Regions from separate parts of the Clostridium senegalense genome, predicted to be linked through region 1. Evidence: riboswitches for the same ligand, from Rfam matches in the RefSeq annotation. Region 1 holds a riboswitch; each other region holds the start of a gene.
The links. A riboswitch is a leader RNA that binds a small molecule or an ion and turns the genes downstream of it on or off. The one in region 1 is predicted to bind cobalamin.
Positions count from the first base shown of each region.

Region 1 (11,603 bases):
TTAGAAGGATTAATATTTATATTTTTGACGTTATTTAATGTTCGTGAAGCAATTGTGGATTCAATACCAGAAAATATTAAAAAAGGAATATCAGTAGGTATAGGTCTATTAATAGCATTAATAGGGCTTGAAGGAGCTGGGATAGTAGTTCATCCAGATGGTGGTGGAACAATAGTTGCACTTGGAAATATTATTTCAGGTCAAGGGCTTTTAGCAATAATAGGTGTAATACTAACATCGATATTATTAACTAGAAACATAAAAGGGGCACTATTTATAGGAATGCTTCTTACAGCAGTAATTGGTATACCTATGGGAATTACTCATATGCCATCTAATATTGTAAGTATGCCACCATCAATTTCGTCTTCAATGTTTGCTTTTGAATGGCATAACATAGTTTCTTTAGACATGGTTATTGTATTATTTACATTGTTATTTATGGATATGTTTGATACAATAGGAACTTTAGTTGGAGTAGCTACAAAAGCTAAAATGTTAGATGAGAATGGAAAAGTTCCTAATATTAAAAAAGCACTTTTTTCAGATGCAATAGGAACAACTTTAGGAGCTTGTTTAGGAACTAGTACAGTTAGTACCTTCGTTGAAAGTGCATCAGGAGTTGCTGAAGGTGGAAGAACAGGATTAACAGCAGTTTCTACAGCAGTAATGTTTTTCTTAGCGTTATTCTTCTCACCAGTATTTGCTGTAATAACACCAGCGGTAACAGCTTCTGCATTAGTATTAGTAGGATTATTTATGATAGAACCTATAAAAGACATAGATTTAGACGACTATACTGAAGCTATACCGGCATTTTTGACAATTATAATGATGCCATTTTCATACTCAATATCAGATGGTATAGTTTTTGGTGTAATATCATACATATTATTAAAATTGTGTTCTGGAAAACATAAAGACATAAGTATAACAACAGTTATAATAGGAATAATATTTCTGTTAAAGTTTTTGATATAATACATATAAAATAAAAATAGCCAGTAAAAGATAAATTAAGCCCTTATCTTTTAACTGGTTATTTTCATTTTAATTAATATAATTAATTAAAATGAAATATCCAAAGATTTTAAAAATAAACTCAATTCGTAGCATTTGTATTTTAAATGACATATTAAAACAAATATGATAAAATTAAATAAAATTATACCTTTACATACATTAAAATTTTGTTTAAAATATTAAACATATTGAATTTTAAATTGTCTCAAATTTTAAACAAGGTATAAAATATAAAACTATATAAAAATATAAAAAAATATATTAATTTGAAATCGTATAGGAATATAGGAGGAATAACAAATGAAAATATCAAAAAGAATAGGAAATGTTGAAGCATCCACAATAATGGAACTTTTAACTTATTCAGCAGAAGCTAAGAAAAATGGTAAAAAGGTATATCATTTAAATATAGGACAACCTGATATTAAAACTCCACAAGGATTTGTAGATGCTATAAGAAACCATAAAGAAGAAGTTTTAGAATATGCATTATCAGAGGGATTACCAGAGTTAATAGAAGCTATACAAAAGTATTATGAAGGATATAATATCAAATTTAATAAAGATGAAATATTAATAGTAAACGGTGGTAGTGAAGCATTGCTATTTGCTATGTTAACAATATGTGATGAAGGTGACAATATAATAGTTCCAGAGCCATTTTATTCAAATTATAGCAGTTTTGCAAATGCAGTTGGTGTTACTATAAGACCAGTTACAACTTATGCAGAAAATGGTTTTCACCTACCTAAAAAAGAAGAAATATTAGCTAAAATAGATGAAAATACTTCTGCTATACTTTTATCAAATCCTGGAAATCCAACAGGAGTTGTTTACACTAAAGAAGAAATTCAAATGATAGCTGAAATAGCAAAAGAAAAAGATTTATGGGTAATAGCAGATGAAGTTTATAGAGAGTTTGTATATGAAGGAGAGTACACTAGCTTTGGAAATATACAGGCAGCAGAAGATAGAGTTATAATAGTTGATAGCGTTTCTAAAAGATATAGTGCATGTGGGGCAAGAATAGGTTCTATAGCATCTAAGAATAAAACTGTTATGACAGAACTTTTAAAATTATGTCAAGCAAGGTTATCAGTTCCAACATTAGAGCAAATAGGAGCGGTTGAGCTTTATAAAACTCCATCTTCTTATTTAAAAGAAGTTAATGAAGAATATAGAGAAAGAAGAGATGTTTTATATAATGAACTTATAAAAGTTCCTGGAGTAGTATGCAAAAAACCAACAGGAGCATTTTATATAATGGCTAAACTACCAGTTGAAAGCGCCGATGATTTTGTAAAGTGGTTATTAAAGGACTTTGAAATAGATGGGAAAACAGTAATGCCTTGTCCAGCAGAAGGTTTCTATGGAACAGAAGGGCTTGGAAAAGACGAAATAAGACTAGCTTATGTATTAGAAAAAGAAACATTAGAAGATGCAGCAAGAATATTAAAAGAAGGATTAAATGAATATTTAAAATTAAATAAGTAATATATGAAAAAAGCTTTCCTAATTTGAACTTATAGGAAGGCTTTTTTTTATATGTTTAAAGTGAATATTTTTAATATAAAGTATTAAAGTAGTAAATAGAAAATATAAATAATAGTATATGTAATAAAGGTGATAGGGAGATAATCATGGCAAGCTTAAATAAGTGTAATTTATATTATGATGAGGATGCATATCATTTTTTAGTAGAGTATAGAGGAGATTTTACAAAAGAAATAAACAAAGTTTCTTATGCTTGTGGATATGCAATTAATAATAGTCTTGCGATAGTAGTTGTTGAATTTGAAAACTTAGAGAAATTAAAACAAGATGTTCCATCAATTATTTATATAGATTTCAGAAGCACATTTATATTACAAGATATTTCTCCAGATTATGCAGATAACATACAAACTGTGAAAAATAATTCATATATATCTTTAACAGGCAAAGATATAATAGTAGGTATTATTGATACAGGAATAGATTATTTAAATGAAGAGTTTATAAGAGAAGATGGTACATCAAGAATACTTAGCATATGGGATCAAACAATTGATAATATGGGGAAAACAGAAGATGGAGTTGATTATATAGGAGCTGTATATTATAACGAGGAGATAAATAATGCAATTAAGGCACATAAAAATAATGAAGATCCATATAAAATAGTACCATCAATAGATGAAGTAGGACATGGAACTAAGTGTGCTGGTATTATAGGAGCCCGTGGGTATAATAAAAATTTTAAAGGAGTAGCGGAGGATTGCGAATTTGTTGTTGTAAAACTTGCTCAATCAGCTAATTTAAAAAAAAGATTAAGAGAAAATAAAATAGAAGATATTCCAGTTTACGATACTCCAGAAATAGTAGCTGGATTGGAATATTTAAGAAGAATGTTTCAAAAATTTAAAAAACCTATGGTTATATTCTTTGCTGTAGGAACTACAGAAGGCACACATGATGGGCTAAGCTTAATTTGCAGATATTTAACAGGGCTTGGAAGTATCAGAGGAATTGCTTTAGTGACTGGTGTAGGAAATGAAGGTAACAGTAAAGGCCATGTGTCCGGCTATATTAAAAGTGATGAAAGTGTAGAAAAAATAGAATTAAATATACCAAGAGAAATTAAATTGTTTTCTATGAATATATGGGTAAGCCAACCTAATAGAGCATCTTTAAATATAAAGTCTCCTAGTGGTGAGGAAACAAAATTTATTAAATCTAAAAAACACAATAAAGTAGATTTTAAATTTTATTATGTGAATACTGCAGTTAATATTAATTATTATGATCCAGAGCATTTTACAGGTCATCAAGTTATAAATATTGTTTTTAAAGATATAAAACCGGGTATATGGGAGTTTAATTTAATAGGTGATTATATAGTTGATGGTAGATATGATATTTGGCTACCTCCATCAATAACTCTACCAAAAGGAACAGAATTTTTAAACCCAGATCCATATAGTACTTTAACAGTTCCATCAACATCATTAGGAGTGATTACATCTACTTATTATGGAGAAAATAATGGGATTTTAGCATCTTCAGGTAAAGGATTTAATACTAATAATATGCCTAATCCTGATTTAGCTACTATTGGAAGTAATGTTTTAACTGTAGACCCTTTAAAGCAAGTTGTTACTATGTCAGGAAGCTCAGCAGCTACTTCAATAATAGCAGGAGCGTGTGCATTACTATTACAATGGGGGATTGTTAATGGAAATGATACTACTATGTATTCAACTAAGGTTAAAAGTTATTTAATATATGGAGCTTATAAAAATCCAATATATAAATTTCCTAATAGAGATATTGGTTATGGTGCATTAGATTTATTAGGTATATTTAATATAATTGGACGATTGTATAAAGGAAATTATAGAAGTATGAAAAATAACATTTTACAGTATAATATTGGTGATTTATTCATAAGAATGCCACAGGAATTTAGGGAGGATTAAATGGAAAAAAATAATACTACCCCAGAAAAAATTTTTAAAGATGTAAATTATAATCATTATATTGTGCAATATCAAGGCAAAGTAGAAGAAGAGTTATCCAAATATGAAGATGTCTATCTTACTATAATTAATAGCAAGTATGCAATAGTATCTATATTAAGTAATTTAGATTTTAATAATATTCAAGAAGAAAATTCAACTATTGTTTATATTAAACCAGCTGATATGTATACACTTCAAGCAGTAGCACCTGTAGATGCAGCTCAAGCTAGAGTGTTACAATTAACTCTTCCTTTAAGTTTGACTGGTAATGGGGTTAATTTAGCAATTATTGATACAGGTATCGATTATTTGAATGAAGAGTTTATGGATTCAAGTGGGAAAACAAGAATAGAGTGTATTTTTGATCAAACAATATTTGAAAGTCAGCCTAATAAGAAAGTACCTTTTGGTACTTTATATGAAAAAAAACAAATTCAAAGTGCTATAAATGCTAATAGAGAAGGAAAATCACCTTATGATATAGTACCAAGTAAGGATAAAATAGGTCATGGAACTAATATGACTGGAATAATTGGAGGAACTGGTAAAAATCCAAATTTAAAAGGTGTCGTTCCAGAGTGTAATTTTGTTATTGTAAAATTAATAGAAGATATTTCATATAAAAAGCAATTTAATGTTGATATACCTGTTTTTAATATAACATCTATTTTTGTAGCATTAGAGTTTTTATATAATTATGCTTTAGAAAGTAACAAACCTATGGTTATATATTTTCCATTAGGTACTAACTTAGGAAATCATAAAAAACCAGGAATATTAGAACAATTTATAGAATTAATATGTTTAAATAGTAGTATCGCAATGGTTTCAGGCACAGGAAATGAAAGAGGAAATGGAACTCACACATCTGGTATTGTACAATATGGAAAAACTGAAGTTGTGGAACTAGAAGTGGACTCAAAACAAAATCAATTATGGGTAGAATTCTGGATTGATTTGGCTAATATAATGTCTTTAGAAATTATATCTCCATCTGGAGAAAATACTGGAATTATTAACCCATTAATTAATACAACTATTTCTTATAAATTTATATTTGAAAAAACTTCCGTAAAAATTAATTATTATTTGCCTGAAGAGAATACTGGAGATGAATTAATAAGAATTAGATTTTATGACCTTCAACCAGGTATATGGAAATTTAATCTTACAGGGGATGTTATATTAAGTGGAAAATATAATGCATGGATACCTCAAAAAGGAATAACTATTGGAGAAACTAAATTTAGTTTAGCTGACCCTTATGGTACAATAACCAATCCAAGTAATGCTTTAGGTATGATTACTACTGCAGCATATGATCAAAATAATAATAACGCTTTAAAATATTCAGGAATGGGCTTTGTAGATTCCTATGTAAGCATAATAGATGTAGCGGCAGGGGGAGTTAATGCATTAACAGTAGGTTTAAATAATAAAGTAGATATTGTAAATGGAACAAGTGTATCAGCGGCTATAACTGCAGGAGCTTGTGCTATGCTTTTTCAATGGGGTATTGTTGAAGGAAATGATACTTATATGCATAATCAAACTTTAAAAACATATCTTGCTAGAGGAACGGTTAAACGAAAAGGAGATAGTTATCCTAACCCACAATGGGGGTATGGTATATTAAATATACCTCTTATATTTGAAAATATGATATAAAAGTTATTAGGATGAAAATTATAAAAAATACGAAAGTTAGAGGATAATCTATAGTTTTTTAATTTCTCAATATTATGGTTATATAATTATACTGTAAAAATATAAAGTAATAAATGAAATTTATTATTTATTAAATATAAAAACTGTAAAATAATTAAAATTTTTTAATGAAAACATGGTATATTTAAGAAAAAAATGAAAAATAGCTTGAAAAATGTAAAATTTAAGAATATAATGAAAGTGCTTGAAATAAAAAATTTAATAGTGTGTATGTTGGGTACCTTTATAGGTATAATAGGGAAAGTGGTGAAAATCCACTACAGCCCCCGCTACTGTATACGGATACGAAATCAAATCCACTGGTAATACTGGGAAGGATGATTAAGGTTAAGCCGTGAGTCAGGAGACCTGCCTAATATATTATGTCATAGATTTCGGAGGGAAATTGGGTGTGTAAAAAATAATAAATATTATTTTAATGTTTATTTTTATTGGATATATAACCTCTGTTTTTCAGAGGTTTTTTTATTTAAAATTATATAAATAAGTTTTTAGGGGGAAAAAATGTTAAGATTAAACAAAAAAATTACAAAGACAATATTAAGTATTACATTATGTACAGTAATAAGCGTAGGATTTGCTGGTTGCTCTAGTTTGAATTCAGCATCTACAACATCTAATGTAGTTGTAGATAATCAAAAAAGTGAAAGTAAAGTTAAAACAAAATTAGAAGATGAAAAAGTATATGTATCTTTAAAAGATACTACTAATTATTTAAAAGGAGAGTTTTTATTAGAAAAAAATACAGTAACAGTTAAAAATAAAGAAGATGTTATAACTATAAATTTAGAAAATGATGAAGCAAAAATAAATTCTACAGTTATAAATCTAAAGGATAAAATAAAAAAAGAAAATGATGATGTATACGTTATAATGGACTTTCTTAATGAAGCTGTAGATGCTAGATTTACATATAATAAAGAAAACAAAGAATTAAACATAAAAACAGAAATGCCATTAGAGTATACAAAGGCTTTTAGTGTTAAGTATTTGAAAGGTGGCATTAAAAAAATAACTGATGGAGAAAATAGAACTTTGATTTTAGTTCCACAAGGAAAAGAAGTTCCAAAAGAATATAAAAATGAAATAGTAATTAATACTCCAATAGATAATGTTTTACTAGGTTCTACAACTCAAGCATGCTTATTAAGATCAATAGGTGCTCTTAATAGTGTTAAAGCTGTAACTACAGAAGCTAAAAATTGGAGCATAGATGAGATAAAAAATGGAATGGAAAAGGGTGATATAGAGTTTGTTGGAAGAGGAGATTCACCAGATTATGAGAAAATATCTATGATAAAACCGGATCTGGCAGTTGTGTATACTGGGCCATCAGGACAACAAAAGCTTATTGAAAAGCTAAAGGAACTGAATATAAATTATGTAGTTGATAATGAATATTTAGAAGAAAATCCTTACGGAAGAATGGAATGGGCTAAATTAATGAGTGCATTTTATGATAAAGAGGAAGAATCAGAAAAGCAATTTAATGAAGCTATAGAAAAAGTTAAGGCCGCAAGCAAAAATATAGAGGGAAAAGATAAGCCTAAAATTGTATGGGCAACAATAAGTAAAGGAAAAGTATATATACCTAAAGGTGATTCATATGTTGCAAAGATGATAGAAATGGCTGGCGGAGAATATATGTTTAAAGATGATGGAATAGGAAGCGGGAACATAAGCATAGAAGAGTTATATGCAAAGGCTAATGATGCAGATATATTTATGTATTCTTCTACTACAAACTATACACCGACATTGAAAAATGTTATTGAACAAGCTCCTATCCTTGAGAAACTTGATGTAGTTAAAAATAAAAAAGTTTGGTGTTTTGCTCCAGATTACTATCAATCAATAGACAAAACAGATGAACTTATTATAGATTTAATGGAAATATTCCATCCAGGTTCTATAGGTGAAGATATAAAACACTATGTTAATTATAAAGAATAAAGAATTTAAAACTAATATTGGAGAGAAATATGGAATTTATAAAGAAATCTAGAGTTAAATATACAATTATTTTTTCTGTATTAATAGTAGCACTATTTTTAACATTAACTTTTTGTATTTGTTTTGGATCTGTAAAAATAGGAGCTTTAAATGTAGGTAATATTTTATTTAATAAATATGTTATAGATGACCCTTTTTATGATATAGTTTGGAATATTAGATTTCCAAGGGCATTAGCTACAGTAATAGGAGGATCAGCATTAGCTTGTTCAGGATTATTACTTCAAATATTTTTTAAAAATCCTATAGTTGAGCCTTATGTTTTAGGAGTATCATCAGGAGCTTCTCTTGCTGTTGGGATTATTATGCTGGGAGGTCTAAGCTTTGGATTTGAAAGTATTTCTCCTTTTATGTTAGTAGCAGCAGCCTTTATAGGTTCATTAATAGTTATGTGTATAGTAATTATTTTTGCAGGAAAAGTAAAAAGTGTAGTTACATTATTGGTAATAGGTATGATGTTTGGATATTTATGCAGTGGAGTTACAAGTGTATTAACAGCTTTTGCTGATAAGGAAAAACTTCAGGGATTTACAATTTGGAGAATGGGGAGTTTTTCAGGATTTACATGGGAACAAGTTAGAGCTTTAATGATCATAGGAATACCAGCTATACTATTAAGTATGATTATTATAAAACCTTTAAATGCATTTTTATTAGGTGAAGATTATGCTAAAAGTATGGGTGTGAAAATTAAAAAATTTCGTATAGCCATTGTAGCAATTTCAAGTATTTTAGCTTCAGTTGTAACTGCATTTTCAGGTCCAGTTGCATTTATTGGCTTGGCAGTTCCGCAAATTTCAAGACTTATATTTAAAACCACAGATAATAAAGTTCTTGTGCCAGGAACAATAATATTAGGAGGAATAGTAACATCTATTTGTGATTTGATTGCTAGAACTATTTTTGCACCAATTGAACTACCAATAAGTGCTATAACTTCTTTTATTGGAGCACCAATAGTTATTTTCCTTATACTTAAAAGGAGGAGTACTATATGATGATGTTAGAAACTAAGAATTTATCTGTTGGTTATGATAAAAAAGTTGTAGTTAAAAATGTTGAGATACAAGTAAATAAAGGCGAAATACTTTGCTTTTTAGGAGCAAATGGAGCTGGAAAAACTACAGTATTAAGAACTCTTTCAACGCTTTTAAAGACTATTGATGGGGAAGTTTATTTAAAAAATGAAAGTATAGATAAAATTGATAAAAAGGAACTTGCTAAAAAATTAGCATTAGTTTTAACAAATAAATTTTCAGGAGAGTTAACTACTGTATATGAAATCGTATCCATGGGAAGGTATCCTCATACTGGTTTTTTTGGACGACTTAATGAAAATGATAATGAAAAAATATTAGAAGCTTTATCAGTTGTAAATGCAGAACATTTAAAAAAAAGATATTTTAATGAATTAAGTGATGGAGAAAAACAAAAAGTTTTAGTGGCAAGAGCACTAGTTCAAGAACCAGAAATTATTATATTAGACGAACCGACAACTCATTTGGATATAAGACATAGATTAGAACTTATGGATATTTTAAAAGAGCTTAGCAAGAAAAAAAATATAGCAGTCATAGTTTGCTTACATGAAATAGATATTGCTATTAAAAGTTGTGATAAAGTAGTTTTAATAAAAGATAATTCTATGTTGGCATATGGAACTCCAGAAGATGTAGTAGATGAAAAAGTAATAAACAATCTATATGGTATGGAAAATAATTATAATAATTTATTGGGCTCTGTAGAAATTAAAAATAAATGTAAACCTGAAGTGTTTATACTTGGTGGATGTGGTAAGGCTTCTCCAATATATAGAGCTCTTACTAAACGATATATAGGAATTTCAACAGGAATACTTTATGAAAATGATATTGATTATGAAGTAGCAAGGACTATGGGATTAGAAATTTATAGTGCCAAGCCCTATGAAGAAATCAAAGAAAAGGATGTAATTTATGCTAATAATGCATTGAATGATGTAAATATAGTTATAGATTCTGGGTCAAGCCTTCAGGGGATAAATAAATTAAATGCTGAAATTATTAGAGAAGCTATAAGAAGAAAAAAGATAGTTTTATCTTTAAGAAATAAATATGAGACTATGAGACTATTTAGTGATTGTTATAAAAATATTAAAAATATAAATAGTATATTAGAGCTTTTAGATGAATGTTATATGATAACTAAAAAATAATTTAATAAACGCAGTAGCGTATATTTCAGGAGGTGAAGGGTTATAATGTTTAGACTTTTATTTATAATGTCTCCAATGGATTCATCATACAAATTAAAAGAAGTAAATATGTCACTTCAAAAAATATATAATAATGAAATTTCTATAGAGTTTATGGACACATATACAATAGATGAAAATAAAGAAGAATTTAATAGGTGCATGAGAGAAATTCAATGTTCAGATATAATTTTTATCACAGCACATGGTGGAATAAGTTACTTTAAAAGCTTAAATAAAATAATGGACAAGTATCAAGGGAAAAAGAAATTCTTTATTCATTCAGGTATAGATGATGAAAACAATGAATTATTTAAAAAATCATCAATTTCCAAAGATGAATACATAAGTATACTAAACTATTTTTTAATAGGAAATACTGAAAATTTAGAAAATATGATATTACATTTGGCTAAAAATTTAGGCAAAAAAAATTATAAAGTTAATCCACCTAAATGTCCTAGATGGGAGGGTATATATTATCCTGGAAAAAATATAGAAAACTATGAAGAATATATAGAAAATTTAAGAAAGACTGAAAAGCCTATTATTGCTATTTTATTTTATAGCAAATATATGCATGAAAATAATGTAGAACATATTGATAGATTTATAAAGGAGATAGAAAACTTACAGGGTCAACCATTAGCAGTATATTCAGCTAGTTCTCCTAATCCATCTATTGGATGCAAGGGATTTCAATGGGTTGTTGATAATATATTGATGAAAGATGGTGAATCTCAAGTTGATGCAATTATAAATACTATAGGATATTCTCAAAGTATATTAAGCAAGCCTGGAGATGGTACAACTGTAGTGGATAAAAGTATATTTGAAAATATAAAAGTTCCAGTATTTCAAGGATTAAATACTTATCAAAATTTTGAAAATTGGGAAAACTCTTTGCAAGGTGTTGACATGATGTCACTTACAGGAAGTGTTTATTATCCAGAATTTGATGGACAAATAATTACTGTAACTACATCTTATTGCGAAAAAGTAAAAGATGAAATAGGAGAAAAATTAGTATTTAAGCCAATCAAAGAAAGAATTAATAAAGTCTGTAGGTTAGCTTTAAATTGGGCAAAGCTTAGAGTTATGGAAAA
Region 1 is NZ_JAHLNC010000013.1:20,484-32,086, forward strand. It holds gene KQI36_RS16220 (NCS2 family permease) at 1-981, shown strand, start outside; gene KQI36_RS16225 (pyridoxal phosphate-dependent aminotransferase) at 1,324-2,517, shown strand; gene KQI36_RS16230 (S8 family peptidase) at 2,664-4,481, shown strand; gene KQI36_RS16235 (S8 family peptidase) at 4,482-6,191, shown strand; cobalamin riboswitch at 6,450-6,621, shown strand; gene KQI36_RS16240 (ABC transporter substrate-binding protein) at 6,756-8,204, shown strand; gene KQI36_RS16245 (FecCD family ABC transporter permease) at 8,234-9,262, shown strand; gene KQI36_RS16250 (ABC transporter ATP-binding protein) at 9,259-10,458, shown strand; gene cobN (cobaltochelatase subunit CobN) at 10,504-11,603, shown strand, end outside.

Region 2 (11,603 bases), on a different contig from region 1:
TGTTCAAGTTCATTAATTTTTATTTCAAAATTTTCTGATGCTAAAACACCGCCCTCTCTCATATCTACAAAACCATAATTTTCTTGTTCTAAATAAGATTTCTCACTTTCCAGTTGCGGATTTAAAAACACCATGACAAGTGATAAAACTATAAATATTGCTAATGCAATTATTCCATTCTTATTTTTTATCAATTTATTTAATTCTAATCTAAACAATATTATCTCCTCCTGACAAATATAATTTTAAATATTTAACCTTACACTTAAGTAACCATAAACTTAAATAAACCTTAAATAAAAAAAACAACTAGTAAACCTAGTTGTTTAAATTTAAATTCTATTTTATTAAATATGCATTATATAGTTTTTAATAATAGTTTTTGTTAACCTAGAAACTATCCCACCTATACAAACTAGTATAAGTGCAATAACAAAAACTATAGGTTCTTTTAACATTTCTTACACTTCCAAATCCTTTTTAAATCCTTATTTTTAATTGTATGTTTAAAAATCTTTCTTTCTATAAAAAAATACTGTTATATACATGATAGTCATAAAAATAACTATGGCTAATATTATAAAGATTAATAGTTGAATATTATTTAGTAATTGACCACCATTAAACACTTTTAAGTATTGACTAAATTTACTTTCAAACATAGTATTAATTATCACCATAAAAATGATAAAATAAGCTACCATACCAGCCTTATTTCCTAATGTATAATATATTAAATAGTAAATACTTATTGATAATAATAATATTATTAACGTTAATATTGCATCTTTTATAAATATATCCATAGGTAATTTTATAATAAATTTATCTAATAATTCATTAATAACAAATCCTAATATTCCTCCTAGAATAATTATTATTGCTGACCCTAAAAACTTTGATATTATATATTCATCCCTAGACATACCTACACTTAAAAATAATATATGATTTTTTTGCCTTACTTCATATTGTATAGTGGCAATATTAGCTATTGCCACCATACTAATTAAATAATTATAATAATTCCCCTTATTAGTTAATAACATCAAAATTATAGGCAATAAAAGAAACATTATATTTAAATAGCCTTTATAATTAAAAATTTGTAATTTAACCTCTTTGCCTATTGATTTAATCATCATATTTTAACCTACCAAATCATTATATTCTACTTTCTTTTTAGTATCATTATTAGTTCTAATGTTGCATCTTGTATTAATACACTATCTTTAAATTCTTTTTTTACCCACTCTACATCAGAAGTTAGTGCTTCAAATCCATAAGAACTTTTTCTTATTCCTTCAAAATACTTTTCATTTTCTTTAGTTAAAAGGCTTATATCTCCCTTTACTATTTTATAAGTATCTAATACTTCTTCTTTACTTTTAGAGAATACAATTTTTCCATTGTTTATATAAGTTATATAATCTGCTATTTTTTCAAGATCTGAAGTTATATGAGTAGATAACAATACACCTACATTTTCATCTTGTATTAATTCCCTTAATATATTTAAAACTTCTGCTCTAACAACTGGATCCAATCCTGCTGTTGGCTCGTCCATTATTATAAATTTTGCATTATGGCTAAGGGCAATTGAAAGGGAATATTTCATTTTCATTCCCTTTGAAAGTTCTTTAAATTTTTGACCTTTATTAAGTCCAAATTTATTTGCATACTTATAAAATGTATCAAAACTCCATTCTTTATAAAATGGTGCAACAAGCTTTGCGTTATCCTCTAATGATAAATGTTCATAAAAATATCCTTCATCATAGACAAAACCTATTTGCTCTTTTATTTCTTTCTCAAACTTTAAGTTATCTTTTTCGAAAACTTTTATTTCTCCACTATCTTTTTTTACTAAATTCATTATAAGTTTTATAGTGGTAGTTTTTCCCGCACCATTTTGTCCTATAAAACCCATAATATATCCTTTAGGAAGAGTAAATGATATATCTTCCAATTTAAAATTTTTATATGCCTTTGTTAAATTCTTTACTTCTAATATATTTTCCATATAAGCTCTCTCCTTCTAACTATATCTGTAAATAAGTTTTGCAAACTATTTACTTTTCTTCATATAAAACTTCTAGTATTTCTTTCATTTCATCTAATGAAAGCTGTATCTTTTCACTTTCCTCTATTGCTTTTGTAAAATACTCTTCTATATTTCTTATAATAAGTTCCTTTACAAGCTCCTTATCTTGGGCCGAAACGAAAGACCCCTTTCCAGGTACTGTATAAATATAACCATCTCTTTCAAGTTCTTCATAAGCTCTTTTAGTTGTTATTACACTTATTCTCAAATCCTTAGCTAAAGCTCTTATTGAAGGCAATGGTTCGTTTGCAGATAATTTATTCATAAGTATATCATCTTTTATCTGTTTTTCTATTTGAGAGTATATTGGCTCTCCTGAGGAATTGTTTATTATTATATTCATCTTCCTCCTCCTAACTGTTTATGATAAATCTTTATTACAATATCCCTTTATTGATAAAGTTGTTATTATCCCATAAATCACTAACCCTATTAAAAATATTAATGGTATTATTAAAAATCCATTTTCTATGCTTTTCATAAAGAAACCTACAACTTTTTTTGAAGCCGCTGGAAATATTTTTTCTGCTAAAAAAAGCACTAACATTGGTAAATATATTATTCCTAATAGTGTAAATCCACTATATTTTACTGCCACATCATAACTAGCTTTATAAAAAATATAGTTTGGAACACATATGATCACTACATAATATAAAAATGAGAATGATTGAGAAAACAACAACATCTTTAAATCTTCACCACTTATTTTTCCCAAAATAAAAATTATAGACAATAGAAATATTGATGTTATAAAATACACTAATAAGTAAAAAGTATATTTGCTTACTACTACATCTTTTCTATCAACAGGAAAACTATTTATTAACATATCATAATATTTACGTGTCTCTTCTGTTGCTGTAAATTTATTTAATATTATTGGTATAAATAAAGTTGCAAATATATATATTGGGAAATAAACTGGTGCTTTAGCACCAATTAGCGTTAAAACTACCATAACGCATCCTACAAGTAAATTCATTATAATTAATGGATTTTTGCTAGTTATTATATCTTTTTTAAGTAATGCATTCATATATTATACCTCCTATAGATCTCTTTTTTCATATATTACAACAGATAAAGTAGCTAATATCCCAGTTATAGCTAACACTGCTATAACAAGTATTATATTAAATTGAATGCTTGTATTAGAAAGTAATTTTACTATATTACCCTCTAATTTAAACTTGAAAATATTATTTATAAACATAAATCCCATCATAAAAACTATAAGTGTTACATAATAACTTATCTTAGCTGCTTTAATTCCTAATGAAAAATATGAAAAATAATACATTGATAAAATTACTAATGAATAAAACAATATAGATTTTAATGAATGTATATTTACTCCTACAAATTTTGTAGGAATTGCTATTAATAAAACTTCATTTAATATTATTGATACTATACATCCTATCATTGCCACTACTATTGACGATATAAATTTACCTAAAACATAATCTTTTCTTGTACAAGGATAACTAAGTGTAGACTTATAAACACCATCTCTATTTTCAAGTTCTGTATTACTAAGTCCTCCTATTACAAAAACCATAATAAGATAATTTATAAAATCTTGTCCTTGCGTCATAGCTATTACTGCCATACTTATCAGTAACACTATAAATTGTGAACCTTTTAATGATAAAAGCTGTATTTTCAGCTCTCTTTTTATTACATTTAACATCTTAATCCGCACCCCATTACATCTTTAAATTCATTATTATATATTTCCAACTGCTTCTCTGCTTTTAAATACCATAATATCCTCTAATGTTGGCTTTTCCAAAATCACACTATCTTTAAATATAGCCTTTATTTTTGATACATTATTAGTTAAAGCCTCAAATCCAAAACTTGTTATATTTATTGATATAAATGCTTTTCTATTTTCATCATTTAATAAACTTTTATCACCTTTTACAATTCGATATTCTTCCAATACATCAATTGTAGGTTTAGAAAATTCTATTTTTCCTTTATTAATATAAGTTATATAATCAGATATTCTTTCAAGGTCTGATGTTATATGTGTTGATATTAAAATAGCTATATCTTCATTTTGAATTACCTTTTGAAATATATCTAAAAGTTCTTCTCTAACAATTGGATCAAGACCTGCAGTTGGTTCATCCATTATTAAAAACTCAGCATTGTGACTAAGTGCTATAGCAATTGCAAATTTCATTTTCATACCCTTTGAAAGTTCTTTTACTTTTTGATCTTCATTTAATCCAAATATCTTTAAATATTTGCTAAAAGTTTCAAAACTCCACTGCTTATAAAAGTTAGAAATTATTTTAGCATTTTTCTTTATAGATAATTTTTCATAATAAAAACAATCATCATATACAAAACCAATTTTTTCTTTTATTTCTTTAGAATACTTAACATTATCTTTTCCAAATATCTTAATTTCTCCACTATCTCTTTTTAATAAATTCATTATTAATTTTATTGTTGTAGTTTTACCTGCTCCATTTTCACCTATAAATCCCATTATATATCCTTTTTCTAAATTAAAAGATACATCATCTAATTTAAAATTTTTATAGGTTTTTGTTATATTTTTTATCTCCAAAACATTTTTCATACTCCTCAACTCCTTTAATACTTATATATAATTTCTAATTTTTCTTTCATATTATCTAAGGATAAATCTATTTTTTTCCCTTCATTTATGCCCTTTAAAAGATATTTTTTAACATTATCCATTATAGTATATTTTATAAATTCTTTATCCTTATTTGAGATAAAAGTTCCCTTTCCTGGAACTGTATAAACAAATCCTTGCTTTTCTAATTCTTCATAAGCCCTTTTAGTCGTTATTACACTTATTTTTAATTCCTGTGACAGTGCTCTTATAGATGGTAATATATCATCTAATATAAGTTTATTTTCAAATATTGATTTTTTAATTTGTTCTTCTATTTGTGAATATATTGGCTTTCCAGAAGAATTATCAATTACAATATTCATAATACCCCTCTTCTTCAACATTATTTATATAGTGAGTATACCCACTATATACAGTTGTAGTAAAAAAAATTATTTTTCTATCTTTTCTCGTTTTTTAAAGAAAATTAAATGCTCCAAAATTATAGCTATACAAAACATTATAATTATAAACATAATCTTCATGAATCCTATTTCCTTTATAAATTTTATTTTCAACTCGTATATATCCTATATACACAGTATATACTCTATATACACACCTTGTCAATAAAATTTAAATTAATTTTTTATAATTATAATTATCTTCTATAAAAATATAAATAAAAACTAAAGCAATCAAAGCTTATTCTAAAAAAGTACGTTTAATATTATTAGGAACATAGTGAGTAACAATCACCACAACTATTTAACTGTTCACTATTAACTTTTAACTAAAAAAATCTGCTAATTATTGATAAAATATTAATTTAAATTTTCTCATTTGATAACTAAATAAGTTTAAAAGTTAACTTGGAACTCTATATATTTGAACAATTAGTTATAAAAATTAATCATTTCAAAATTATTTGACATATTTTTTAATTTATGATAAGCTTTTCAATGATAATTCAATAAAATTTTAAGTTAAATTCAATTTAACTTACTTTTAGAATAGGTTATAAAAGTAAAGTCACTTTTATATAAAAGGGGAAGTTGGGTGCAAATCCCACGCGGTCCCGCCACTGTAAAAGATTATTTTTTCTATATCAATAATCTTTAGCCAGAATACCTGCCTATTTTTTCACTACAATAGCCTACGAGAGATGGGGATAGTGTTTATATAAGTTTGTACTTATACCTATTTAGCCACTTAAGGTTAAATAGGTTTTTTTATTTATAAAAATTAAAGGAGTTTTATTTATGAGATCAAAAAATATGAAAAAAACAATTATGAAAACTTTATGTACTACACTTTGCATTGCTATGACAGTTTCATTTATGGGTTGTTCTAGTAATAATAAGTCTACTAATACAAATAGTGTATCTACTGAAAACAGTTCTACCAAGGAAAATAAAAATTCAAGCTATCCTGTAACTATAAAAAATTATAATGTGAATAACGAAGAAATTGAAATTACTTTTGATAAGGCACCAGAAAGAGTTTTAACAACTAACCAAACTACAACTGAATTGATGCTAGACTTAGGATTAGAAGATAAGCTAATTGGTACATGCTATTTGGACAACCCTATATCAGAAAAAGTTAAAGACAAATATGCAAAAATTCCAGTTGTATCTGAAAAATATCCTACTAAAGAGCAAGTTTTATCTTTAAATCCTGATTTTATATTTGGATGGAAAAGTGTCTTTGCCGATAAAACACTTGGTGATGTAAGCGAATGGATAGGCAGAGGTACTAATACATTTGCTCAGCGTAATACCGTTAAATCCGTTGGAAATTATACTGTTGAAAATTTATTTAAAGATATTGATGACTTAGGAACTATATTTAATATAAAGGATAAAACAGATAAATATATACAAGACAATAAAGATAGATTAACTAAAATAGAAGAAAAAACAAATTCTATTGACAAGAAAAAAACAACATTAATTTTAGAATCTGAAGAAAAAGGTGATTTTAGATTATATGGCAAAAATGATCTTGTAAGTGATATGGCTTTAAAAGCTGGATTAGAAAATTTAGGTGAAGAATCTGGAACTGTAAGTTTAGAAAATATAGTTAGTTTAAATCCTGACACTATTCTTCTTATACATGATGGCGATGGAAAAGATATTCACGATCCTGAAATTGCTAAAATTTTCACTTCTAATGAGGCCTTGAAAAATGTAACTGCCGTTAAAAATAATGCAATAGTTGTTACTGGGCTTGCTGAAACTTGGGCCGGTGGAATTCGTGTAGTAGATGCTATTGAACGCTACTCTAAAGAATTATATCCTGAATTATATAAATAGGTGATTTATGAAAAATAAAAACTTTTCAAATATACTAAGTAAATATAATTATTTAATAGTTATTGCTTTAATGTTGCTTTTATTAGTATCTATAGTTTTAGCAGTGTCTATAGGTTCTGTAAAACTTCCTGCCACTGATGTTTATAGTATAATTTTAAATAAACTTTTTGGTACAAGTTTAAAAGGAAAGTCAATTCCACAGGCATCTATTGATATAGTTTGGCAAATACGATTGCCACGAGTTTTTCTTGGTGTAATAACTGGGTTAGGATTATCTCTTGGTGGAACGGTTATGCAAGCTACAGTGCAAAATCCATTAGCTGATCCATATCTTTTAGGGATTTCCTCTGGAGCCACACTAGGTGCTACTTTTTCAATATTAATTGGTGCCTCTACATTATTTACTGGAGTTTTACAAAATACAGGTGTAACCTTTTGGGCTTTTATAGGAGCTTTACTCGCCTCAATAGTAGTATTTAAACTTTCTAATTTAGGTGGAAGAGCTACATCTGTAAAATTAGTTCTTTCTGGTATGGTAGTTAACTTAATATGTTCTGCTTTATCAAGTTTTATGATTTATCTTACAAACGATAACAGTGCCCTTCACTCACTTTCATATTGGAGTATGGGTTCTTTAACTGGTGCTAAATGGACAAACTTACTGATACCTACAATTATAGTTGTATTTTTTATTATAATCTTTATTATACAATCTAGGGTTATGGATGTAATGCTTTTAGGTGATGAAACTGCTATAACTTTAGGTATAGATTTAAATAAATATAGAAAGTTTTATTTAATTAGCGTTTCAATTTTATCAGGGGTTCTTGTTTCATGTTGTGGAATGATAGGTTTTGTAGGATTAGTTATTCCTCATATTACCCGTAGTTTAGTTGGTTCAGACCATAAGAAACTTTTACCAACTACTGTACTGCTAGGTGCTATATTCTTAGTTTGGGCAGATGTGCTATCCCGTATAATACTGAAAAATATGGAAATGCCTATTGGCATAATTACTTCACTTTTAGGTGCACCATTTTTTATTTATATTATGATAACACGTGCTTACGGATTTGGAGAAAGGTAGCTTATTATGAATTTAGATATTAAAGATTTAAATGTTGCTTTTGGTAATAAAACTATTGTAAATAATGTCTCTTTAACTGTAAAAAATGGTGAGTTTGTTGGATTAATAGGTCCAAATGGAAGTGGTAAATCTACCCTTTTAAAGTCTATATACAGAGTATATTCTCCTAAATCTGGAGTTATGCTTTTGAATGGAAAAAACCTCTTAAATATACCAATTAGAGACGTTGCTAAAAATTTAGGAGTTGTTAGTCAATTCAACAATCTTGCTTTTGATATGACTGTAGAACAAATGGTTTTACTAGGTAGAAGCCCTCATAAAGGTCTTCTTGAAATTGATAACGATAAGGATATTGACATAACTCATGAAATGCTTAAAAAAGTTGATATGTTTGATTATAGATATAGAAGTTTTTTAACTTTATCTGGTGGTGAAAAACAACGTGTTCTACTTGCAAGGGCACTAGCTCAACAAGTAAAATTACTTATTCTTGATGAGCCCACTAATCACCTTGATATAAAGTATCAACTTCAAATATTAAGGTTAACAAAATCTTTAGGTATTACTGTAATTGCTGCATTGCACGATTTAAATTTAGCTGCTTCTTATTGTGATAAATTATATGTTATGCATAATGGTAATATTGCTGCAACTGGAGCACCTAATGAAATATTAACAAAAGAGCTTATTAAAGATGTTTATGAAGTAGACTGTACTATTCACAAATATCCAAATAAAAATTCAATTTATATTACTTTCGAAGACTTTTAAAGGAGGTATTTTTATGTCAATAGCAATTATGTCTTGTAGAAAATTAGTTGGTAAATGCGCTGGAACTGGATGCCTTAATGCTTTTAATAACGATTTAGACGCTTTTACTATTTATAAAAATAAAAAGGAGACTTTGGCTAGTTTTTTCTATTGCAGTGGTTGTTCAAGCACATTAGGAAACGATGAAGATTGGCAACATAAAATAAATCAATTAAAGAATAAAAATGTTGATACTATTCATATTGCTCTTTGCATAGAGGTTGAATGTGATAACTACTCTAAACATGAAAAAATATTAAAAGCTAATGGCTTTAAAGTAATACATGGAACCCATAAGTAAATACATATATTATAAAGAAGTTAAAAAGTAGGTATCATATATATACCTACTTTTTAACTTCTTTATTTAATATCTTAAATATTTCTAAAACTTCTTATTTTATATTCCATATCTATTAATTTTAATTATTACATATGAAAACAAGCTCAAATTTAAATCTATTTATCAAATTTCTATTACAATTCTTTTAAAGCTTCACTTAATACTTTTCCAATAGAATCCTTTATAACTAAATTAGCTTTATTATCATATGGTGTAGCTTCTTTATTTATAAGAATTAAATTTTTTCCTTTAAAATATTCCAATAATCCTGCTGCTGGATACACAACTAGAGAAGTTCCACCTACAATAAATGTATCTGCTTGTGATACTGATAAAATTGACTTTCTTAAAATATCACTATCTAAACTTTCTTCATATAGAACTACATCTGGCTTAACAGCATCACCACAAACCTCACATACTGGTATGTTATTATTACTTTTTAACATATAATCCAAGTTGTAAAATTTATTACATCCCATACAGTAATTTCTATGAACCGAACCATGTAGTTCTAAAACATTTTTAGATCCAGCTAGTTGGTGTAACCCATCAATATTTTGAGTTATAATAGCATTTAACTTTCCTACTTCTTCTAGTTTAGCTAATGCTTTGTGTGCTAAATTAGGCTTGGCATCTTTAAAAATCATTTTATCTTTATAAAATCTAAAAAATTCCTCAGTATTACTTTTAAAAAAACTATGACTAAGCATTACTTCTGGTGGGTAATTATATTTATTTTTAGAGTTATATATTCCTTGATTAGATCTAAAATCTGGAATATTACTTTCCGTTGAAACTCCTGCTCCGTTGCATAAAACTTATAAAAAGTTATAAATATATAAATTTTACTTTATTTCCTTCTTCGTAGAACTCTATTTCAAAGTTATTTCTAACATTCTACTTTAGTTTGGTGTAGTTCTCTAAAGGCTTTAATTCGGATACAACGAATCCTACTAAGATTAGTAATTTCTCAAAATTCACCTATACTAACCCATAATTACCAAGATTAATTGAAGCATTCTTATCTCTATCAATTTCAAATCCACAATTATCACATACATAAATTCTATCTTTTAGTTTTAAATCAGATTTAATTTGACCACAACATGAACAAGTTTTACTACTAGGATAAAATCTATCAACTTGGATAAAATCTATACCATTAAATTCACATTTATATTTCATTTGTCTAATAAATTCATAAAAACATTGTTCTTGTATCGCTTTTGATAAATACTTATTTTTCATCATACCACTTATATTTAAATCCTCCATTACAATTCTGTATGGATATAGTTTAATTATTTTATTTGTAGTTTGATGTGTATGATTTAATCTAATATTTGATAACTTCCTGTGTAATGATTTAATTTGCTTTTCTAATTTAATAATATTATTAGTTTTAACAAATTTATTACCTTGTTTATTTGCTTCATATTTTCTTGATATTTGTCTTTGCAATCTTTTTAATCTCTTATTCAACCTTTTAACTCTTTTTGTTTTATTAATATTTTTAATAGGCTTATCAAGACAATTCAATATTGCTAAATTAGATATTCCCAAATCTATACCAATTGATAAATCTTTATTTAAAGTAGTTTGGTTTTCTTCTACTTCAACTCCAAAACTTAAGTACCAGTACTTACCATCAAAACTGCAATACGGATTACTATATTTACAATTTGGTATTTTATAATTAGTTTTGAATTTAACTTTTCCATTTTTTTCTATATTGCATATATTATTTTTAAAATGTAAACGGTCATATCTTACATAGAAACTTTGTCTTAATTTTCTCTTAGATTTAAATTTAGGATATTTACCTATCTTTTTAAAGAACGATTTAAACGCTTTATCTAAACTTCTCATACTTTCAACCATTGTGGTATTTGAAACTTCATTTAACCATTTAAAATCATCTTGTTTTTTTAATTGAGTAAATTCTTTTCTTACATCTGACATATTATATTTAATTCCTTGCTGATACAATTCATTACATTTATTCAATGCCCAATTGTAAGTAAATCTGCTACAGCCTATTGATTTTAACATTAATAACTCTTGCTCTTGTGTTGGTAATAATCTTATCCTTATTGATTTCTTCATAATTTAACCTCCTTTCGCATATCTTATCTTTATTTTACCAAGGAAGAATTAAAGAAACAATTATAGGATATTGCAAAAGAACAAAATAGGTCTTTTAATAATCTTATAATTACTATTCTTAAAGATTTTGTATCTAGCATTCAAAAATAGAGTGCTTTTTTATTCTTATATACTTATAACTTTCTATAAGTTCTATGACTATATTCAGTATGGTTCGTTACTCCATA
Region 2 is NZ_JAHLNC010000006.1:1,314-12,916, reverse strand. It holds gene KQI36_RS11135 (hypothetical protein) at 1-218, opposite strand, end outside; gene KQI36_RS11130 (ABC-2 transporter permease) at 507-1,145, opposite strand; gene KQI36_RS11125 (ABC transporter ATP-binding protein) at 1,172-2,023, opposite strand; gene KQI36_RS11120 (GntR family transcriptional regulator) at 2,073-2,447, opposite strand; gene KQI36_RS11115 (ABC-2 transporter permease) at 2,466-3,143, opposite strand; gene KQI36_RS11110 (ABC-2 transporter permease) at 3,156-3,800, opposite strand; gene KQI36_RS11105 (ABC transporter ATP-binding protein) at 3,837-4,706, opposite strand; gene KQI36_RS11100 (GntR family transcriptional regulator) at 4,721-5,092, opposite strand; cobalamin riboswitch at 5,708-5,862, shown strand; gene KQI36_RS11095 (ABC transporter substrate-binding protein) at 5,972-7,027, shown strand; gene KQI36_RS11090 (FecCD family ABC transporter permease) at 7,035-8,114, shown strand; gene KQI36_RS11085 (ABC transporter ATP-binding protein) at 8,121-8,885, shown strand; gene KQI36_RS11080 (CGGC domain-containing protein) at 8,899-9,225, shown strand; partial or broken gene KQI36_RS11075 (NAD-dependent protein deacylase) at 9,402-10,088, opposite strand; gene KQI36_RS11070 (RNA-guided endonuclease InsQ/TnpB family protein) at 10,252-11,376, opposite strand.
Region 2: it holds a riboswitch for cobalamin, as region 1 does, so the genes downstream of both, KQI36_RS11095 (ABC transporter substrate-binding protein) here and KQI36_RS16240 (ABC transporter substrate-binding protein) in region 1, are expected to answer to the same signal.

Region 3 (11,603 bases), on a different contig from region 1:
ATAAAGTAATTCAAAATATAAGGGAATTACTTAAAAATATTAATGGCAGATATTGTGATGAAAAACATGAATATTACGATAAAGTAAATAAAGAGGGTAAAAAAGTAGTTATAATAAAGCAAGTTGCAGGACAAGGGGCTATGTATGATACAGCTTTGCTAGGGAATGAACCATGTAGTTCTATAGGTGCTAAATCAATAATTGATATGGGGAACATTCCAATAATATTAACTCCGAATGAATATAGAGATGGAGCTTTAAGAGCAATGCACTAAAAACATACTGATATTTAAGGCGAAATTTAAAACTTATACAAGCTATATTGTGGAGGTGATTTTTAGATGGGAATAGGGCCGTCTACAAAGGAAACAACAAAGCATCATTTTAAGGATCCTTTGGTGGAGTTAGTTTCAGGTGATAAAGATATAGATTTGTTAGGAATTATGATAGTAGGGACACCTCAAAACAACAAAGATAAATTATTTGTTGGAAAAAGGGCTGCAACTTGGGTAGAAGCTATGAGGGCAGATGGTGTTATTTTGTCTTTAGATGGATGGGGAAATAGTCATGTAGACTTTGCCAATACTATTGAGGAAATAGGAAAAAGGGGAGTTCCAGTTGTGGGATTAAGTTTTGTAGGTAAACAAGCTCAATTTGTAGTTAAAAACAAATATATGGACACCATAGTTGATTTTAATAAAAGTAAACATGGTATAGAAACAGAAGTTGTAGGTGAAAACACTGTTACAACTTTAGATGCTAAAAAAGCATTAGCATTTTTGAAATTGAAAATGAGAAAAATGGAGGAATAAAAATGAAAGTAGTAAAGTCTATTCAAGCTATAGATTCACATACAATGGGGGAACCAACAAGAATAGTAGTAGGGGGAGTACCACAAATACCAGGAAAAACTATGCCAGAAAAAAAATCTTATTTAGAAAAACATATGGATAATTTAAGAACAGCTATAATGTTAGAGCCAAGGGGTCATAAAGATATGTTTGGCTCAATAATAACTCAGCCAACTAAAGAAGAGGCTGATTTAGGTATTATATTTATGGATGGTGGCGGATATCTTAATATGTGTGGACATGGTTCTATTGGTGCTGCTACAGTAGCAGTTGAAACTGGTATGGTAGAAGTTAAGGAACCATATACAAATATAACATTAGAAGCTCCAGCAGGATTAATAAAAGCAACTGTAAAAGTTAAAGATGGAAAAGCTGTAGAAACATCTATTGAAAATGTACCAGCATTTTTATATAAAGAAAATATAAAAATAGAGTTACCAGAGATAGGAAAAATATTAGTTGATATATCCTTTGGGGGAAGTTTTTTTGTTTTAGTTAAAGCATCTGATTTAGGTATTGAGATAGATCCTAAAAATTCTACTCAGATTTCAAGTATTGGTATTCAAATTAGAGATATAGTAAATAAAACTATAAAAATAGAACATCCGACATTAAAGCATATAAAAACTGTAGATTTAGTAGAAATATATGGACCGGCAAAAAACATAGATGCTACACTTCAAAATGTTGTTGTATTCGGAGATGGACAAATAGATAGATCACCTTGTGGAACAGGTACAAGTGCAAAGATGGCGGCACTTCATGCTAAAGGGTTATTAAAAGAAGGGGAAGAATTTATTTATGAGAGTATTTTAGGAACTATGTTTAGAGGAAGAATATTAGGAACAACAAAAATTGAAAATTTTAATGGCATAATACCAGAAATAACTGCGAGTGCATATATAACTGGTTTTAATCATTTTGTTATTGATGATACAGATCCTGTTAAGTTTGGATTTAAACTTTCTTAAAAAGTAAAAGAAAAAGTAAAAAAAATTTTTTTAACTATTGAAAAAATTTTTTTTCATGATATAATTATAAATATAAAGTAAATATTGTGTAATAGGTGCTCTACAAAGAGTTAAAAGGGAAAGTGGTTAAAATCCACTGCAGCCCCCGCTACTGTAACGCAGACGAACCAGTATCCACTGAATTATTTTGGGAAGGATGGTGTAGGATGATGCGTGAGCCAGGAGACCTGCCTAGAACTTTGTTTTATAAAACTTCGGAGGGAAGAATTTGTAACAATCTTTGAATTCGTATATTTAATTGAATTTAAATATATTATTTAATATTTGTTATATAAACCTTCGTAAAGTTTACGAAGGTTTTTTATATATTTCCAATAACTTAAATTACTTTTATTTACCTGACTTTAGTAGATATAGGTTAAATAAAAACTTTGTATCTACTAAAGTTTTAATGAAAATTTAAGTAGACTTGATAAACTAATAAAAAATTGATAACATGTTCTTATAAAATAAAATAATAATTTAGAATTATAAATGAAAAAGTAATATAAATAGTTTACTATTATTTAAATTATGCTATATTATATCTTTGTTTTACGAAGATATTTTTTATAAACTTTAAATTATCTCTATTTGATAAGTTTCAGTTAAGTAACGTTAGAGTTTAAATTTTAGATACTTAAAAAATAATAATTGTGAAAAATTTGCTTATATTAAAAAATTAGTTTAGACAACACAGCTAACTGAAGTCTTATGAGAGATAGAAAATTAACTCTTATTAAATTTACACACTTAAGCTATAGGAGAGATGTTTCATTCTCTCCTATGTTTAATTTAAAAGAAAAATATAAAGAAAACAAATATAGGGTTTATAGGTGCCTTAATTTAAGGGTAAAAGGGAAAGTGGTTAAAATCCACTACAGCCCCCGCTACTGTAAGTAGGACAAGTTTAGAATATCCACTGGTTAAAACTGGGAAGGACTAAATGAGGATGAGTACAAAGTCAGGAAACCTGCCTAAAATCTTATGATAATCTTTCGGAGGGAAGGAGAAGTCAGAAATTGATTAAAATTAATATTATATATGTATATTGTTATTTGATTACATGAAAAGAATAGCTAAAAAATTAAATGAAATTTAGTTATTCATTAGGAGATGTTAGTATGAATTTAAAAGATAACAATATATATTTTAAAATAGTTAAAATTATTTTTGGAAGTATACTTTATGCTGTAGCGATAAATATTTTTATTTCACCAAATAAACTTTTAAGTGGAGGTATAGCTGGAATTTCTCTTATACTTCAATATATACTAGATATTCCCTCAGGATATTGGGTATTCATAATAAACTTACCTGTATTTATTATAGGATATAAATTTTTGAAAGATAAAGAATTTATTTTTTTGAGTATTATTGGAATGGTATCAATGTCAGTAGCATTAGTTATAACAGATAAATTGCTTAAAGGATTTGTTGTAAATGATTTAGTTATAGCTACATTTTTTGGAGCTATTTTAAGTGGAATCGGTATGGGAATAATATTTAGGCAAGGTGCATCACAAGGTGGAACAGATATTATAGCAATAATAATAAGAAGAAATAGAGGTATTAAAATATCCTCATTATATTTTGCATTGAATGGAATAATAGTGGCTTTAGGAATTTTTATAACAAGTATAGAATTAACGCTATACACAATAATGCTTATGTATGTAAAATCCAAAGTTATAGATAAAATAATAAATGCTTTTAACCAAAAGAAAATATTAATAATAGTAACTGAAAAAGAGAATGAAGTATCTAATGCAATTATGGACAGTTTGGGAAGAGGAACTACTTTTTTTTATGGAGAAGGCGCTTATACTGGAGTTAAAAGAAAAATCATTTATTCTGTGGTTTCAGAAAAAGAACTTAATAATGCACAAAAATTAATAGAAAGTATAGATAAAAAAGCATTGGTTTCTGTTTCAGATGCTATGGAAGTTCAGGGAAAAGGATTTTTAAAATCTGCCATATAATTCAGACAGTACTTGAGAAATTATTTGAATGTTAGATAAATTTGAAATAAAATGTTAAAATAAAAGTAAATTTTAAATATTAATTATGGGATTGGAGATAATATCATGAGTGAGAATTATAAGTTTTTTCAACACAAAAGTTGCGAATTTTTTCCTTGTCACAAAGTAAATAAAGAGGAAGAATTCAATTGTTTATTTTGCTACTGTCCATTATACTTTCTTGAAGACTGTGGTGGAAACAATGTAATGAGTAATGGAATAAAAGATTGTACTAATTGTATGATACCACATTCAAAAAATGGATATGATTATATATTTAATAAAATAGTATCTGTAAATAATGACAGAGTAGATAAATTTTTAAAAGAAAAATATAAAAAATAGCAATAATCATTAATAATTTGAATAAAGTACTACAAAAAGTTATATCCACCAATTTTATTGGTGGATATAACTTTTTATAATTACTATTAATTAACAGAAGTAAATTGTATTTTAGCTGAATCATGAGTTAAAGGTTCGATAATAAAACCTTGGGATTTTAATCCCTCAATAACACTAGGCAATGCATCTACAGTAGTTGTTTTAGGATTTAAATCGTGCATTAATATATTTGCTTGTTTAACATATGGAGTATTATCAAGTATACTATGGATTATTACATTTTTATCTTGTTTAAAAGTAGCGGCATCCATAGAATCTATATTCCAATCAAAAAAAGTATAACCGAGGTCAGTCATATATTGTGACAAGCCAGGCATAAAATTAGCATCACTATGACCATTTACTCTATTATTAGAACCGCCAGGAAATCTAAAAATTTTAGATGGTTCTTTACCAGTTATAGATTTTAATTTTTCATCTAAAAATTGTATATCACCTAAAAAACTTTCATTATTAGCATAAATTTTATTATAGCTATGAGAAGCAGTATGATTAGCTAAAGTATGGCCTCTATCAGATATTTCTTTGTACATACGTTCCATTCCTGGTTTATAATTTACAAAAAAAGTAGCTTTTACATTGTATTTATCTAAAATATCTAAAATTTTTAAAGTATGATTTGATGGTCCATCATCAAAAGTTAAATATGCAATTTTAGTATTTGATAAAACTTCACTATATTGAGATTTTTTTTCTTTTATACTTTGCTCTAAGGTAATATTTTCCTTAGTTAGCTTATCTTTTTCAGCAACTTTATCTTCAATTGTTTCTGATAAAGTTTTAGTATCAGATTTTGCCAATATAGCCTTTGAATTTATAAATAAAGTAAAAATAAGAATAAATATTGTAAAAATAAGTAGAACTTTTATAAATAAAGCGCTTGTCCTGTTTTTCATTAGATTACCCCCCTATAACCATTAAATACACTATTTTACTATTTTGATAATGAATTAATTTTAGACTCTAAATTATTTTTTTGTTCTAATAACTTAGAATTTTTACTTTTTAAATCACTTATATCTGTATCTAAAGAATTAATTTTAGACTTTAAATTTGTATTTTCATCTTTATATTGATTTAATTTATGATTGCAATAAAAAATTGATATAAAAGACACAAATATTACTAAAGTAAAAATTAAAATAGAACGTTTTTGTTTTTTCTTTAATTTAGATGTATTTTTATATGAAATATTCATCTTTATGTCTCCTTTTAAATAAATATTTTTCCATAACACTACAAATTAAATTATAAACCTATATTTTACTTTTGTTTTTACAAAAATGTTACAAAAATATTTTAGAGACAAATATTGTTTTAAATAATAATTTTATTTATAGAAAAGTAGAAGAAAATCTTCTACTTTTCTAAAAAAAGTTGTTAACAACTGAATTATACAGCTATAAATTAGATTTATTAAATATCTTTTATTTATAAAATATTTAATAAAAAATTATTTTTAATTTTAACAATTTATAATTTGTATAATATGAGCTCATATAAATATCTTTAAGGGTAATCTTTAGATTTTATTTTGATTTTACAATTTTAATAATTAGCATCAATATTACTAATATATTAGTAATAAATACTAATTATTAAAAAATTCATCATAAAAAATTATTTTATATTTTATAAAATAATTTAATTAGTGATTACATTTTTTAAAGCTATTACAATCAGTACATTCAGGCATAGTAGGATTAGTTTCATGAGTACCTACTTCTATTTTGTTTAATGTACAATAGTTAGTATCTTTAGCATGATATTCACATTGTTCTACAGTACATCCAATAGATTCATTTTTTTTCATTAGTAATTACCTCCTCTAAATTTATTGATTAAAGAAATTTTATAATCTTTAATCATTACAATAATATTTTAAGCAATATAAGAAATATTATGTGTATCAAAATGTGGGTGAAAAGTCAAAAAAAAATAATGAAAATGGTACTCAATTTCATTTAAAAAACATATTTTATATAAATATATATATTAAGAACCAATGTATATTACATTACATAATATGTAATGTAATTGTAATTTTAAAAATAAATTAACAAAAGGTAGGGAATGGGTTATGGAGGATAAAATATTTAAGCTTAGCGAATGTAATGTAGGTGAGACTGTAGAAATTACATCAGTGTTATCTACAGGTTTAAGTAAACAAAGGTTATTAGATTTAGGTTTTGTACCTAATACCAAAATTTTCATATTAAGAGAGTCACCTTTTGGTGAGCCGGTAGCTTATCTTATAAGGGAGACATGTATAGCACTTAGAAAGGAAGAAAGTGAAAATATTTTGGTAAGGAGAAGTATTTTATAAAAGTTTTATACAAATATGCTTGGATATCTTATTTATAAATAGTAATAAAAATAAATTTATTTTATTAATCAATTTTTTAGAGGTGAAAAATGGGATTAACTTTTGATTCAACAAAGAAAGAAAATTTAAAAGATATTAAGATTGTTGAAAAAAATAAAAGCAATCAATATATAATATCATTAGCTGGAAATCCTAATACAGGTAAAAGTACTGTTTTTAATGAACTAACTGGACTACATCAACATACAGGAAATTGGCCAGGAAAAACAGTAGTAAATTCTCAAGGAACTTTTAATTATAAAAATAATGAATATATTTTAGTAGATTTACCAGGAACATATTCATTATTGGCTACATCATCAGAAGAAGAGGTTGCTAGAGATTATATATGCTTTGGACAGGCAGACTTAAATATTGTAGTTGTAGATGCAACTTGCTTAGAAAGAAATTTAAACTTGTTAATTCAAATTTTAGAACTTAATCCTAAAGTTTTAGTTTGTTTGAATTTGATTGATGAGGCTAAAAAGAAAAATATAGAAATAAATGTTGAAAAATTAAAAGAATTATTATCAGTTCCTGTTGTTGTAACTTCTGCAAGAAATGGAGAAGGAATTGATATTTTAAAAGAAAATATAGAGGTATATACTAGAGAATATAAAAGAAAAATTCCATTTAAAATAGATTATGATGAGGATATAGAAAGAAAAGTTGATTTTATATCAGAATTGCTATATAAAAAATATAGTGACATGAATTACAGGTGGGTTTCATTAAGATTACTGGATGGAGATAAAACAATTATAAATTCTATACGCAAATATGTTGATGAAAATTTTTTATTATATGATGATGATGATACTAAAAAAATTAAAGAAATTATAGATGAAAGTGTTTCTATTAGGGATAAAATTGCCTTGAAAATATATGAAAGTTGTTCTTATATTGCAGAAGAAACAGTAGAAAAAGATGAAAATCAAATTTTTAGACAACAAAAGGTAGATGATATTTTAACATCAAAAAAATTTGGAATACCAGTAATGCTTATGCTTTTAACTATGATTTTATGGATAACAATACAGGGAGCTAATTATCCATCAAAGTTACTAGCTGATATGTTTAATAATTTTGAACCACATTTAGTAAACTTTTTTGAAAATATAAATAGTCCTATTTGGCTTACTAATATTTTAGTTTTAGGAATGTATAAGACAGTTGCATGGGTAGTGGCAGTAATGTTACCACCAATGGCTATATTTTTTCCTATATTCACTATACTTGAGGATTGTGGGTATTTACCAAGAATTTGTTTTAATTTAGATAAAGCATTTAAAAAGGCTTGTTGTCATGGTAAACAAGTTTTAACTATGTGTATGGGTTTTGGATGTAATGCAGCAGGAGTTATAGCTTGTAGAATAATTGACTCTCCAAGAGAAAAATTAATTGCAATACTTACTAATTGCTTTGTGCCCTGCAATGGAAGGTTTCCAACATTAATAGCATTATCAATGATTTTTGTAGGAGGTACTTTTGCATCTAATACAGCAAATTCAATATTAGCTGCATTAATAGTTGTAGGGTTAGTAATTTTAGGCGTTGCAATAACATTATTAAGTTCATTAATAATGTCAAAAACTATATTAAAAGGTATGCCTTCTTCTTTTACATTAGAGTTACCACCATATAGAAGACCACAAATAATGAGGGTTATATATACTTCTATAATTGATAGAACTATATTTGTATTGGTTAGAGCTATTAAAGTAGCAGCGCCAGCAGGGGTTCTTATATATATATTTAGTAATATTATTATAGGTGACATGAGTATAATAGGGCATATTGCTAACTTTCTAAATCCTATAGCAAGTTTAATAGGCTTAGATGGATTCATATTAATGGCATTTTTATTAGGACTACCAGCTAATGAAATAGTTCTTCCAATACTTTTAATGGGATATTTAGCTAACGGAACTATGGTGGATTATACTAGTTTAGACATGCTTAAAAATATTTTAATAAATAATGGTTGGACTTATTTGACATTATTGAACACTATGATATTTTCTTTATTGCATTTTCCATGTGCAACAACAATACTTACAATAAAGAAAGAGACAGGAAGTAGGAAATGGGCTTTATTTTCTTTGGTTATGCCTACAGTAGTGGCATTTTTAGTATGTTTTATAACAACTACTATATATAAAATAGCTATGTAAGTATGTTTTTATGTAATAAAAAATGAACTGATAAAATGCAGTTCATTTTTGTTTTTTATAATTATATTATATGTTCATTCTTTTTATATTGTCAGGAATTATTAAGTCAGCTAGTGTTGCAGCTTTAACATCAGCTACTGTAGCTTCAGGTCCTAATTCTCTTAAAACAAGACCTTCTTTAGTAACTTCCATAACAGCCATTTCAGTTATTATTAAGTTAACTTGGTGAGCAGCTGTTAATGGTAATGTACATTTTTTCAAAATTTTAGGATTTCCTTTTGCAGTATGTTCCATTGAAACTATAACCTTTTTAGCTCCAACTACAAGATCCATAGCGCCACCCATTCCAGGTACTTTTTTACCAGGAATCATCCAGTTAGCAAGGTTTCCTTCTTGGTCAACTTCAAGTGCACCAAGTATAGTTGCATCAACATGTCCACCTCTTATTATAGAGAATGACATTGAACTATCAAAAAATGCAGCACCAGGTACTACAGTAACATATTGTCCGCCTGCATTTATTAAATCTTTATCTTCTTCTCCTTCTTTAGGTGAAGAACCTATTCCTACAAAACCGTTTTCAGATTGTAGTGTTATATCTATACCTTCAGGAATATAATTAGCAACAAGTGTTGGTAGTCCTATACCAAGATTTACAACATCTCCGTCTTTAAGTTCTTGCGCAACTCTTTTTGCTATAACTTCTCTCATCATACTTCTATCCATAATTACTTGTCCCCCTTTACAATGTAATCAACAAAAACTGATGGTGTAACAACTATGTTAGGATCTAATTCACCAGCTTCTACAAGTTCTTCAGCTTCAACGATTACAATATCAGCTGCCATTGCTATTAATGGATTAAAGTTTCTAGTAGCTTCATGATAATAGATGTTACCTTTTGTATCTACTTTTGATCCAAATAATAATGCTACATCAGCTTTTAAAGGAAGTTCAAGTAAATATTCTTTACCATTAACAGTAATTTTTTCTTTGCCTTCTTCTATAATAGTTCCAATTCCAGTTTCAGTTAGGAATCCTCCAAGGCCAGCACCGCCACATCTAATTCTTTCAGCAAGTGTTCCTTGAGGAACAAGTTGAACGTCCATTTCATTTTCATTCATTTGTCGTCCAGTTTCTGGATTAGTACCTATATGAGAGGCAATAGTTTTTTTCGCCTGTTTATTAACTATTAACTTTCCAATACCTTTATCTGGATATCCAGTATCATTAGCAATTATAGTTAAATCTTTAACCCCTTTTTCAACTAATTTATCTACTAATTTTTCTGGAGTTCCAGCTGCTAAGAAACCACCGATCATAACAGTCATGCCATCTTTTATATGAGAGATAGCTTCTTCAATAGTAACAATTTTGTTCATAACATATACCTCCAAATATTTTTAATTGCCTTACTATAAAGAATATTCTACACAAAAATAGAAATTCCTTCTTTTATTTTAAAAAAAATCACAAAATTATTAAAAAATAAAAATTATATTGAAAATAGTGGATAAAATTTAAATAATATTTTACTTATGTATAAACTTTAATTTAAAATGATATGAATTTTAAAGAGGATTTTAATAAAATTAAATCTAAAAGAAAAAATACACAATAAAAGTTTGAGTATTAACTTTTATTAGTAACATCTGACTACTTTAGAGCAAATAGTATATAATTTAAATATAATAAGTAGAAAAAATGAAGAGATATTAATTTAAAGGTGGTGAGTTTTTATTGTATATATAATTTATTTTGTTAAAAATTTAAATTATATATAAATACAATAATATAGATATGACATTAAGATTTATATTTGGCGGTTCAGGTAGCGGAAAAAGTTATAGATGTATAGAGGAAATTGCAAATAAAAAGAAAAAAGGTGAAAATGGTCCTTTAATATTATTAATTCCAGAGCAATTGTCTTTTAAGTCAGAAAAAATGTTATTAGAAAGGTTAGGTTGTTTAGGGGTCAATAATGTATACAGCTTTAGTTTTAAAAGGCTAGCTCATATTATTTTTAATGAAGTAGGAGGTATTACACATAAAAATTTAAGTAATACTGGAAAAGCAATAATAGTTGATAAAATACTTCAAGAATCAAAAGATGAGCTTAAGGTATTTTCATTATCAGCAAAACAGAGTGGTTTTGTAGATAATATTATATCAATGATCAATGAATTTAAAACATATAATGTAACTGTTGAAGATATTAATGAAATGAAAAATGTTATAGATGAAAACTCACTTTTATCAGACAAAATATTTGATACATCATTAATTTATGAAAAGTATAATGCAGCTTTAGGAAAAGATACTTTTGATCCAGCAGATACTTTAGATTTTTTAAATGAGAAAATTTTAAAAAGTAAATTTTTAAGTGGTGCTGAAGTTTGGATTGATGAATTTTATGGTTTTACACCTCAACAATATAATATTATAGAAAAACTTTTTAAAATATGTAAGAGAGTAAATATAACATTACCATATAAGGGAAGTAGTATTTTAAAAAAAGAAGATGATTTTGATATAACAGATGCATTTTATCCTGTTTTTTATACAGAAAATAAAATCTTAAAGATAGCGGCAGAAAATAATATATCCTATGAAAAACCAATTATATTAAAGGGAAATCCTAAAAATGAAAATAATTATAGATTTATAAATAGTGATGAATTAAGCTATATAGAAAAAAACTATTTTAATATTGCTACTAAATCATATGAAAAAGAAATAAATGATATAAAAATATTTAAAGGATTAAATACTTATTC
Region 3 is NZ_JAHLNC010000004.1:25,640-37,242, reverse strand. It holds partial or broken gene prdD (proline reductase cluster protein PrdD) at 1-812, shown strand, start outside; gene KQI36_RS08830 (proline racemase) at 815-1,822, shown strand; cobalamin riboswitch at 1,899-2,071, shown strand; cobalamin riboswitch at 2,679-2,856, shown strand; gene KQI36_RS08825 (YitT family protein) at 2,986-3,843, shown strand; gene KQI36_RS08820 (cysteine-rich small domain-containing protein) at 3,949-4,227, shown strand; gene KQI36_RS08815 (polysaccharide deacetylase family protein) at 4,314-5,183, opposite strand; gene KQI36_RS08810 (hypothetical protein) at 5,222-5,485, opposite strand; gene KQI36_RS08805 (DUF1540 domain-containing protein) at 5,936-6,100, opposite strand; gene KQI36_RS08800 (FeoA family protein) at 6,368-6,613, shown strand; gene feoB (ferrous iron transport protein B) at 6,703-8,826, shown strand; gene KQI36_RS08790 (CoA transferase subunit B) at 8,893-9,552, opposite strand; gene atoD (acetate CoA-transferase subunit alpha) at 9,555-10,208, opposite strand; gene addB (helicase-exonuclease AddAB subunit AddB) at 10,627-11,603, shown strand, end outside.
Region 3: it holds a riboswitch for cobalamin, as region 1 does, so the genes downstream of both, KQI36_RS08825 (YitT family protein) here and KQI36_RS16240 (ABC transporter substrate-binding protein) in region 1, are expected to answer to the same signal.